2 regions of the Streptomyces sp. NPDC005774 genome follow, and region 1 is predicted to be linked to the other one. Evidence: riboswitches for the same ligand, from Rfam matches in the RefSeq annotation. Region 1 holds a riboswitch; the other holds the start of a gene.
What was found. A riboswitch is a leader RNA that binds a small molecule or an ion and turns the genes downstream of it on or off. The one in region 1 is predicted to bind cyclic di-AMP.
Positions count from the first base shown of each region.

Region 2: it holds a riboswitch for cyclic di-AMP, as region 1 does, so the genes downstream of both, ACFYQA_RS30425 (transglycosylase family protein) here and ACFYQA_RS20320 (M23 family metallopeptidase) in region 1, are expected to answer to the same signal.

Region 1 covers NZ_JBIAIV010000021.1:79,331-84,794, forward strand. The annotation lists gene ACFYQA_RS20310 (HPr family phosphocarrier protein) at 143-424, shown strand; partial or broken gene ACFYQA_RS20315 (GntR family transcriptional regulator) at 637-1,358, opposite strand; gene ACFYQA_RS20320 (M23 family metallopeptidase) at 1,633-2,406, opposite strand; cyclic di-AMP (ydaO/yuaA leader) riboswitch at 2,420-2,581, opposite strand; gene ACFYQA_RS20325 (M16 family metallopeptidase) at 2,836-4,224, opposite strand; gene ACFYQA_RS20330 (M16 family metallopeptidase) at 4,221-5,464, opposite strand, start outside.
Region 2 covers NZ_JBIAIV010000045.1:26,862-32,325, reverse strand. The annotation lists gene ACFYQA_RS30440 (nucleoside triphosphate pyrophosphohydrolase) at 1-597, shown strand, start outside; gene ACFYQA_RS30435 (cytochrome P450) at 680-1,966, shown strand; gene ACFYQA_RS30430 (transglycosylase family protein) at 2,294-3,247, shown strand; cyclic di-AMP (ydaO/yuaA leader) riboswitch at 3,559-3,727, shown strand; gene ACFYQA_RS30425 (transglycosylase family protein) at 3,732-4,493, shown strand; gene eno (phosphopyruvate hydratase) at 4,865-5,464, shown strand, end outside.

The sequences.
Region 1 (5,464 bases):
CACCGGACCGAGGCCGCGGTCCGGTGCCGCCGGGGACCGTCAGCGGGTGCCGCTCCCGGTACCGCTTCCGGGCCGCTCACCGGTTCGCCTCACGATATGGGAAACTGGTCTAGACAACTTGAACTCCGAAGGGCAGCAACACATGGCTGAGCGCCGCGTCAACGTCGGCTGGGCCGAGGGCCTCCACGCCCGCCCCGCTTCCATCTTCGTCCGATCCGCCACGGCCACAGGCGTTCCGGTGACGATCGCCAAGGCCGGCGGCAATCCCGTCAACGCGGCCTCCATGCTGGCCGTTCTGGGCCTGGGCGCCCAGGGCGGCGAGGAGATCGTCCTCGCCTCCGACGCCGAGGGCGCCGACGCCGCCCTGGACCGGCTGGCGAAGCTGGTCTCCGAGGGCCTCGAGGAACTCCCCGAGACCGTCTGAATTCTGCGCCTGAACCGGCGCCGCTCTCGCGGAACTGGTTGCGCGCCGTCCGGGTTACTCAATTGATGGTTGCGGTGATCTGCGTTCCACAGACACCGAACCACACCGCTGAAAGGCCTGCCCGAACCACCGGGCGGGCCTTTCTCTTTCCCTTTTTGCGCGCAGCAGGAAATTCCTTGGAATCGCGCTCTCTTTTGTATACGGCACCCTCGTTAAGAGCGCAGGCTCGGTGTGTTTACGGGATGTTGCGCGTTCCTCACGCTCGCCGGGCGGGCCGCCCGGTCCGCGCGCTCGGCCGCGCCGGCCCCGCGGTGAAGCGCAGGCGGTGGGCGGCGGCGGCGCGCTCGGTGTGCAGCGCCATGACCGCACGCGCGCGCTCGCCGTCCCCGCGCACCACGGCGTCCACGACCGCGCCGTGCTCCGCCCAGCACTCCACGGGATCCCTCGCCCCCCGCACCTCGTACATCCAGCCGATCCTGTGCCGGAGCCGGATCAGCGTCGACGTCAGTGCCGGGCTGCCGGACGCCCGGGCGAGCGTCTCGTGGAACCAGCCGCCCAGGGAGCGCAGGTCGTCGCTGTGACCCTGACGGGCCCGCTCCTGGCCCAGCCGGACCAGGCCGCGCAGTACCTTCAGGTGGGCCTCGGTACGGCGCTGTGCGGCGCGGGAGGCTCCGAGCGGCTCCAGCAGCAGTCGCATCTCCAGCAGGTCGGCGGCCTCCCGCTCGGTGGGTTCCGCGACGCACGCGCCCACGTGCCGCCGGGTCACCACGAAGCCCTCGGCCTCCAGGGTGCGCAGGGCCTCCCGGACGGGGACGCGCGAGACGCCGTAGCGGCGGGCGAGGAGTTCCTCGGTGAGCCGGCCGCCACGCTCGTAGACACCCGAGACGATGTCGTCCCGGATCGCCGTGCACACCGAGTGCGCCGGAATACGCATGACCGACCTCCGAATTAATCCCCGCATAACGTCAACCGGTGAAGCCTGCCCGTGACTCTATTGCAACGAGCGGGAATTTCCGACGGCGAGCCGGGAACCATGTCCCTTTTTGGACAACGGGCCGCCCGCCGGAAACCCCGAAAGCCCCGGCTCGCAGAGCGGGCCGGGGCCATTCCATGGAAAGCCGCAGGTGTCCGCTTTCCGCGGACACCTGCGGCTTCAGGGGATCACGCGGCCGTCGAGGCGCGCACGGAGGCCAGGGGTACGTGCCCGGTCAGAGGTTCGCGCCGTGCGCGCGGAGGTACGCGACGGGGTCGACGTCGGAGCCGTACTCGGCGGTGGTGCGGGCCTCGAAGTGCAGATGCGCGCCGGTGACGTTGCCGGTGGCGCCGGAGACGCCGATCTGCTGCCCCGGGGTGACCTGTTGGCCCGCCGAGACACCGACGGACGACAGGTGGCCGTACTGGGTGTACGTGCCGTCGTGCATCTTGATCACGACATGGTTGCCGTAGGCGCCGCCCCAGCCGGCCTCGACGACGGTGCCCATGCCGACCGAGAGCACGGGGGTGCCGCTCGCGGCGTGGAAGTCGACACCCGTGTGAGTGCCGGAGGACCAGACGGCGCCGCCGGACAGGTAACCGGTCGAGACGTAGGAGCCCGCGATCGGGGACACGAAGGTGTTGAGACGCTTGCGCTCGGCCTCCCGCGCGGCGCGCTCCTCGGCTTCGCGGGCCCTCTCGGCCTCTTCGGCCGCCCTCTCCCGCGCGGCTTCCTCGGCGGCTTCGCGGGCGGCGGCCTGGGCCGCCTCGCGTGCGGCCTCGTGCTGGGCGGCCGCCTGGGCGTCGACCTGGGCGGCGGCCTCGTCGCCCAGAGTGATCACGGGGGTGAGGCCGGTCCGCTCCGCGGCGGGTTCGGCGGCGAGCGCCGGAGCCGCGAGGGAGCCGATGACGCCGGTGGTGGTGAGGGCCGCGGCGCCCGCCGCCCTGGCGGTGCCGCGATGCACGCGGCTGGGACGACGGTGCTTCCCGGTGGCGCGGGTGAACGCCATGTACAGGGTGGTCCTTTCCTTCCTTCTCGCCTACCGGGTTAGCTGACAGGTTCGGAGCAGGAAGGTCTCCTACGGGCCCCCTCGCGACACGCGCGGGCGTCCGATTCACCTCAGGGACGGTTGGGTCCCCGGCTCCCCTGGCTCGCGCCGTACGGGGACTCGGCGATGACTGTCCGGTGCCGCGGATGCGGCGCACTGCCCGACGAACAGACCGCATGAAGCTAAGCGGGGCGTCCGTCAATTCCCAAACGGATCGCGGCTTTTGTAACGCATCCCACAGGGCAGACAGACACCTCTCGCCCCAATTCGGGCATAAGCGGGCCCTGGTGACTTTCACGCCACCAGGGCCACGCGCGCGTGCGCTCCACCAGGTGCCCACGAGGCTCCGCGGACTGCCTGTCAGCAGCGTCCCGGCCGCTGACGGGGTCTCTATTCGGCGGCCACGACGGTGACTTCGCCGATACCGAGCGCCTCGACGGGCTCCTTGATCTTCGCCGCGTCGCCGACCAGAACGGTCACGAGACGGGCCACCGGGAAGGCGTTCACCACCGCAGCGGTCGCCTCCACGGTGCCTGTGGCGGCGAGCCGCCGGTACAGCTCGGCCTGGTAGTCGTCGGGCAGGTGCTGCTCCACCTGGTCGGCCAGGGTGCCGGCGACGGCCGCGGCGGTCTCGTACTTGAGCGGCGCCACGCCCACCAGGTTCTGCACGGCGACGTCCCGTTCGGCGTCGGTGAGGCCCTCCGCGGCGAGGGTGCGCAGCACCGTCCACAGGTCCTGCAGGGCGGGTCCGGTGTTCGGGGTGTCGACGGAACCGCTGATGGCGAGCAGCGACGCGCCGGTGCCGTCCGGGGCGGACCGCAGGACCTGGCCGAACGACCGTACGCCGTAGGTGTAGCCCTTCTCCTCGCGCAGGACACGGTCCAGACGGGAGGTGAGGGTGCCGCCGAGGCAGTAGGTGCCGAGCACCTGCGCGGCCCACACGCGGTCGTGCCGGTCCGCTCCGACGCGGCCGATCAGCAGCTGCGTCTGCACGGCGCCGGGGCGGTCCACGATCACGACCCGGCCGGCGTCGTCGGCGGTGACCGGCGGGACGGGCCGGGGCCGGGCGGTCGATCCGGTCCAGGCGCCGAGGGTGTCGCCGAGCAGCTCGTCCAGGTCGGTGCCGGTGAGGTCGCCGACGACCACCGCGGTGGCGGTCGCGGGACGGACGTGCTTCTCGTAGAAGGCGCGGACAGCCGCCGCTTCGATGCCGGCGACCGTCTCCTCGGTGCCCTGGCGCGGGCGGGACATGCGCGACGTCGCCGGGAACAGCTCCTTGAAGAGTTCCTTGGCGGCGCGGCGGGACGGGTTGGCCAGCTCGTGCGGGATCTCGTCGAGGCGGTTGCGGACGAGGCGCTCGATCTCGCTGTCGGCGAACGCGGGCGCCCTGAGGGCGTCGGCGAGCAACCCGAGCGCCTTGGCGAGTCGTGAGGCCGGCACCTCGAGGCTCAGCCGGATGCCGGGGTGGTCGGCGTAGGCGTCCAGGGTGGCACCGCAGCGCTCCAGTTCGGCGGCGAACTCCTCGGCGGAGTGCTTGTCGGTGCCCTCGGAGAACGCCCGCGCGGTGATCGTGGCGATACCGTCGAGCCCGGCCGGCTCGGCCTCCAGGGGCGCGTCCAGCAGCACCTCGACGGCGACGATCTGCTGGCCGGGGCGGTGGCTGCGCAGCACCGTCAGACCGTTGCCGAGGGCAGTGCGCTCGGGGGCCGGGAAGGCCCAGGGCCGGGCCTCGCCCGCCTGCGGCCGGGGGTGGAAGTCCATCGTGGCGAGCTCGGTCACTTGGCCGTCTCCTCGTTCTCGTCGGTGCCGGCGGCCGCGGCTTCTTCGGTGCCGGCGGCCGCGGCTTCTTCGGACTCCCCGGCCCCGGGGGCCACGGGCTCGTAGACGAGCACCGCGCGGTTGTCGGGACGCAGGCGGGCCTTGGCGACCTCCCGGACGTCCTCGGCGGTCACGTCGAGGATGCGCCCGACGGCGGTGAGGGCGAGCTGCGAGTCGCCGAACAGGACGGCGTACCGGCACAGCTCGTCGGCCCGGCCGGCGACGGTGCTGAGCCGGTCCAGCCACTCGCGCTCCAGCTGCGCCTGGGCGCGCTCCATCTCCTCGGCCGTGGGGCCCTCCTCGGCGAACCGGGCGAGCTCCTCGTCGATCGCGGCCTCGATGACGGGTACCTCCACGTCACCGGACGTCTTCACGTCCAGCCAGCCCAGGGAGGGCGCCCCGGACAGCCGCAGCAGGCCGAATCCGGCCGCCACGGCCGTACGGTCCCGTCGTACCAGCCGGTTGTAGAGCCGCGAGGACTCACCGCCGCCGAGGACGGTGAGCGCCAGGTCCGCCGCGTCGCTCGCGCGCGTGCCGTCCTCGGGCAGCCGGTAGGCCGCCATCAGCGCACGCGCGGGGACCTCCTCCTCGACGAGCTCACGCAGCTCCTCGCCGATGATCTCGGGCAGCGAGCCGTCGCGGGGCTCGGGCTTGCCGTCGTGGGACGGGATGGAGCCGAAGTACTTCTCGATCCAGGCGAGCGTCTGCTCCGGGTCGATGTCACCGACGACGGAGAGCACGGCGTTGTTCGGCGCGTAGTACGTGCGGAAGAAGGCGCGGGCGTCCTCCAGGGTGGCCGCGTCCAGGTCCGCCATCGAGCCGATGGGCGTGTGGTGGTACGGGTGACCGGCCGGGTAGGAGAGGGCGGTCAGCTTCTCGAAGGCCGTGCCGTAGGGGACGTTGTCGTAGCGCTGGCGGCGCTCGTTCTTGACGACGTCCCGCTGGTTCTCCATGGACTCCTCGTCCAGGGCGGCCAGCAGGGAACCCATGCGGTCGGCCTCGAGCCAGAGGGCGAGTTCCAGCTGATGGGTCGGCATGGTCTCGAAGTAGTTGGTCCGCTCGAAACTGGTGGTGCCGTTGAGCGAGCCGCCGGCGCCCTGGACCAGTTCGAAGTGACCGTTGCCCTTCACCTGGCCGGACCCCTGGAACATGAGGTGCTCGAAAAGGTGAGCCAGGCCGGTACGGCCCTTGACTTCGTGAC
Region 2 (5,464 bases), on a different contig from region 1:
CTCGTCCAGGTCATGGACCGCATCCGCGCCGAGTGCCCCTGGTCCTCCCGGCAGACCCACAAGGGCCTGGCGAAGTACGGCATCGAGGAGGCGTACGAACTCGTCGAGGCGATCGAGGAGGGCGACCGGGACGAACTGCGCGAAGAACTGGGCGACGTCCTCCTCCAGGTCGTCTTCCACGCCCGGATCGCCGAGGAGCACCCGGAGGAGCCCTTCTCCGTCGACGACGTGGCCGGCGGCATCGTCGCCAAGCTCATCCACCGTCACCCGCACGTCTTCGGCGACGAGACGGCGACCACCCCCGAGGAGGTCAAGGCGCACTGGCTGCGGACCAAGGCCGTCGAGAAGCAGCGCACCTCGGTCACCGAGGGCATTCCCATGGGTCAGCCCGGCCTGGCCCTCGCCGCCAAACTCGCCTCCCGGGTCCGCACGGCCGGGCTGGACGTCCCCCTGCCCCGGGCGGAGGGCATCGGCTACGAACTGCTCGGCCTCGCGGTGCGGGCCGAGGCGGAGGGCGCCGACCCGGAGACGGCGCTGCGCGCGGCCGCCCGGGTCTACCGGGACGCGATACGGGCCGCGGAGGGCGTGGGGGAGTAGACGCGCCCGCCCGCGTGCGGCCAGGCACCCGTCGCGGGGAGCAGGGCGTACCTCCCCGGGTGCCGCCGGATACGGTCGAGCGGTGACCGACCAGCACCAGTCCCAGTCCCAGCCCGAGAACGGCGCCCCCGAACTCTTCACCTGGGAGTTCGCGAGTGACCCCTATCCCGCGTACGCCTGGCTGAGGGAGCACGCGCCCGTGCACCGGACGCGGCTGCCCAGCGGGGTGGAGGCCTGGCTGGTCACCCGGTACGCCGACGCCAAGCTGACGCTCGCCGACCCCCGCCTCTCCAAGAACCCGGCGCACCACGACGAGCCCGCCCATGCCAAGGGCAGGACCGGTATCCCCGGCGAGCGCAAGGCCGAGCTGATGTCGCATCTGCTCAACATCGATCCGCCGGACCACACCCGGCTGCGCCGGCTGGTCAGCAAGGCGTTCACACCGCGCCGGGTCGCCGAGTTCGCGCCCCGGGTGCAGGAGCTCACCGACGGGCTCATCGACCGGTTCGCGGACAGCGGCTCCGCCGACCTCATCCACGATTTCGCCTTCCCTCTCCCCATCTACGCCATCTGCGACCTGCTCGGCGTACCCCGGGAGGACCAGGACGACTTCCGCGACTGGGCGGCCATGATGATCCGGCATCAAGGCGGTCCCAGAGGCGGCGTCGCCCGGTCGGTGAAGAAGATGCGCGCCTACCTGGCCGATCTGATCCACCGCAAGCGCGAGGCCCTGCCCGCCGAACCCGCCCCCGGCGAGGACCTCATCTCCGGTCTGATCCGTGCCTCCGACCACGGTGAGCACCTCACCGAGAACGAGGCCGCCGCCATGGCGTTCATCCTGCTGTTCGCGGGCTTCGAGACCACCGTCAACCTCATCGGCAACGGCGCCTACGCCCTCCTCACCCACCCCGAGCAGCGCGAGCGCCTGCAGACGTCCCTCGCCGCCGGGGAACGCGGACTGCTGGAGACCGGAGTGGAGGAACTCCTGCGCTACGACGGTCCCGTGGAGCTGGCCACCTGGCGGTTCGCCACCGAGGCGCTCACCCTCGGCGGGCAGCACATCTCGGTCGGCGACCCGGTCCTCGTCGTCCTGGCCGCCGCGGACCGGGACCCGGAGCGGTTCACCGACCCCGACACGCTCGACCTCGCACGGCGCGACAACCAGCATCTGGGATACGGCCACGGCATCCACTACTGCCTCGGCGCTCCCCTGGCCCGCCTGGAGGGCCAGACCGCGCTCGCCACGCTGCTGACCCGTCTGCCGGACCTCGAACTCGCCGCGGAACCGGCCGAACTGCGCTGGCGCGGCGGTCTCATCATGCGCGGACTGCGCACACTGCCGGTGCGATTCACCGCGCTGCCGACGTGATGTCGCCTACAGAGCGCCGTGCTCGGCACGCATTCCGAAATGCCCCGGATGGCCGCCGAGTCCGCCCCGGGCCGGCCTCCGGCTGCCTTTCGTCCTCGGGCAAGTGACCGTCAGGTCCGTTGTGGACACGGTCCGTCGAACCCCGGCGGGACCAGCGTGAAGATGACACTCGCTCACCTCTGTGATCTTTATGTGATCTGCGCGGCATGAACTTGTGACAGACGTTCGACTGCCGATACGTTCACCCATCAAGCACGGCGTCTCGTTCTTGCGGCACCACAGCTCGAACCGCCGTGCGAGCAACCGTTGTCTGCGAAAGGTCTCCGCATGCTCTCCGGGAACGGTCGTCACCGTCGCCCCCGCCAGGCTCCGGCTCTCCTCGTCGCGGCCGGAGTGACCGGCTCGGCCATCGCGATCCCCCTCCTCGGCGCCGGCGCGGCCAGCGCGGCCGACGGCTCGACCTGGGACAGGGTCGCCGAGTGCGAGTCCGGTGGCTCTTGGAGCCAGAACTCCGGCAACGGTTACTACGGTGGCCTGCAGTTGGCCCAGGGGGACTGGGAGAAGTACGGCGGCCTCGACTACGCGACCAGCGCCGACCAGGCCAGCCGCGGCCAGCAGATAGCGGTGGCCGAGAAGATCCTCGCCGACCAGGGTGTCGGCGCGTGGAGGGCCTGCGGGCTGCTGGGGGGCCTGGGCCAGGACTTGTCCGTGCCCGACGTCGACACCGGTACGCAGGGCGACTCGACGGACAAGTCCGGTCCCGGAAGGTCCGCCACTCCGTCGCCGTCCCAGTCCTCCGACTCCTCGTCGGACGCGAAGGACGCCAAGGGCGCCGCGGACGGCAAGGAGAAGGAAGAGGGTGCGGACGGATCGGCCGAGCCCGACGCTTCCACCTCTCCCTCCGCCTCTACCCCCGTCAAGGGTGAGAAATCCGACAAGTCGGGGCAGGAGGGTGGCGCTTCGGCATCGGTCGACGGCGAGGACTCCGGCGGCGGCCGTCACCGCGGCGCCAGCGCCGAGGAAGAGGTGCGGGAGGACCGCGACGCCGGATCCTCCGGCCGGCACGCCTCGCGCGGCGGCCTCGGCTTCGCGCGCGGTCTTGACGGCTCGTCCCCGTCGGGCGGCTCCGGCACGAACTCCGGCAGCGGTTCCTCGGCCGACTCCGATTCCCCCGCTTTCGGCGGTGGATGGCTCGCCCAGTACGGCGAAGGGGGCGAGGTCGTGGGCGCGGCCGTCCCGAACCTCATCCTTCCCGGTCAGGCGCTCGGGTTCGGGTCCTAATCGGACAACGGCTGACATCCGGTCGGCAGTCGGGCGCGCAGGCCTCTCCCGGCCGGGCGGCGGGCGTGCGCCGGTCGGCCGGTGACGGGGCGGCAGGTGGGTCGGCGCGCGAAAAAGCGCGCCGACAAAGCCAATTGAGGGTCACGTTTCGCGACGAATGTCCGATTTAAAGGCGATGAGAGATAGGTCTCAGAAGCCCTGATCGTCTTTGATAATCCGCCGATCCCGTGTCTACGGTCGTGACCGCTCGCCATCGCGGGCCCCGGCCGCCACCACGCCGAATCCTGCCAGTGGCAGCACGGGAACAGTCGTCGCGTCATGCGCCGTAGGCAGGAGCGGGGGACCCAAGGTAGGCGCCGGATCCGGTGGAGAAAGCCGGATGCGGCTTGGGGTGAAGTCGCGTCCCGGGAGGGACGCGGCCGGGCAACTCAACCGGCCCGAACCCGACAGCTCACCTCGTAGGCGTCGGTGAGGGGATCCAACCATGCTGTTTTCCGGCAAGGGCAAGCACCGCCGTCCGTCCAAGGCCACCCGTGTCATCGCCGTCGCCGGCGTCACCGGTGCCGCTGTCGCCGCCCCGCTGATGGCGGCCGGCAATGCTTCCGCCGCAACCGCCTCCGAGTGGAACGCCGTCGCCCAGTGCGAGTCCGGCGGCAACTGGTCGATCAACACCGGCAACGGTTACTACGGCGGTCTGCAGTTCTCCGCCTCCACCTGGGCCGGCTACGGCGGCACGGCGCACGCCGGCACCGCCGACCAGGCCAGCAAGGCCCAGCAGATAGAGATCGCCGAGAAGGTCCTCGCGGGCCAGGGCAAGGGTGCCTGGCCGGTCTGCGGCAAGGGCCTGTCCAACGCCGCCCACAGCGGTGGCGGCTCCGCCGAGGGATCGGGCAACCAGAGCTCCGGCCGCCAGAGCAGCGGCTCCTCGCAGGAGGCTCCGAAGCAGGAGGCTCCGAAGCAGGAGTCCCAGGAGCGGAGCACCGAGGCCGCCCCCGAGCGTTCCGCCGAGCAGAAGGCCTCCCGCTCCGACGAGCGTCCGGCCGCCAAGAAGACCGTCACCACCCCGACCGGCGAGAAGGTCGAGAAGGGCGACGGCGAGTACAAGGTCGTCAAGGGCGACACCCTCAGCTCGATCGCCTCGGAGCACGACGTCAAGGGCGGCTGGGACAAGCTGTTCAAGCTGAACGACGACATCGTCGAGGACGCCGACCTCATCTACCCGGGTCAGCAGCTGCACCTGAAGTAAGGCGCGGCCGCACGTCCCGCCCCGCCCCCACGGGGTCCTTGCCCCGCCCCGGCGCGTATCCCCCGTACGCGCCGGGGCGGGGCTTTTCCGTATCAGGTGCTGGATCCGGTCCGTACGCGGTGCTGGACTCGGCCTCCCGTCTCCCGTCTCCCGGCCTCCCGCCCCCGTCTCCCGGCCTCCCGCCCCCCGTCTCGCGGTTTTCCGTCTCCCGGTTTTCCGATACCGCCTTTGTTCCGTTCGGAAACAATTTACTCTCGGTTCTGTCCGCGAAGCGGCCGACCGGATGGCCGATCGCCCCGAGCCGGATAGGCTCGGGTCCGCAGGGCCCCGTGGCCCCGCTGAACCACGTCACATCCATGAAGGAGATGCTCGTGCCGTCCATCGACGTCGTCGTAGCCCGGGAAATCCTGGACTCCCGAGGCAATCCCACGGTCGAGGTCGAGGTCGGCCTCGACGACGGCAGCACGGGTCGTGCCGCCGTCCCGTCCGGCGCCTCCACCGGCGCCTTCGAGGCCGTCGAACTCCGCGACGGCGACCCCGACCGTTACCACGGCAAGGGTGTCGAGAAGGCCGTCCTGGCCGTCATCGAGCAGATCGGCCCGGAGCTCGTCGGTTACGACGCCACCGAGCAGCGCCTGATCGACCAGGCGATGTTCGACCTGGACGCCACCGAGAACAAGGGCTCCCTCGGCGCCAACGCCATCCTCGGCGTCTCCCTGGCCGTCGCCCACGCCGCCTCCGAGGCCAGCGACCTGCCCCTCTTCCGCTACCTGGGCGGCCCCAACGCGCACCTGCTGCCGGTGCCGATGATGAACATCCTCAACGGCGGTTCGCACGCGGACTCCAATGTGGACATCCAGGAGTTCATGATCGCCCCGATCGGCGCGGAGTCCTTCTCCGAGGCGCTGCGGTGGGGCACCGAGGTCTACCACACGCTGAAGAAGGTCCTGAAGAGCAAGGGCCTGGCCACC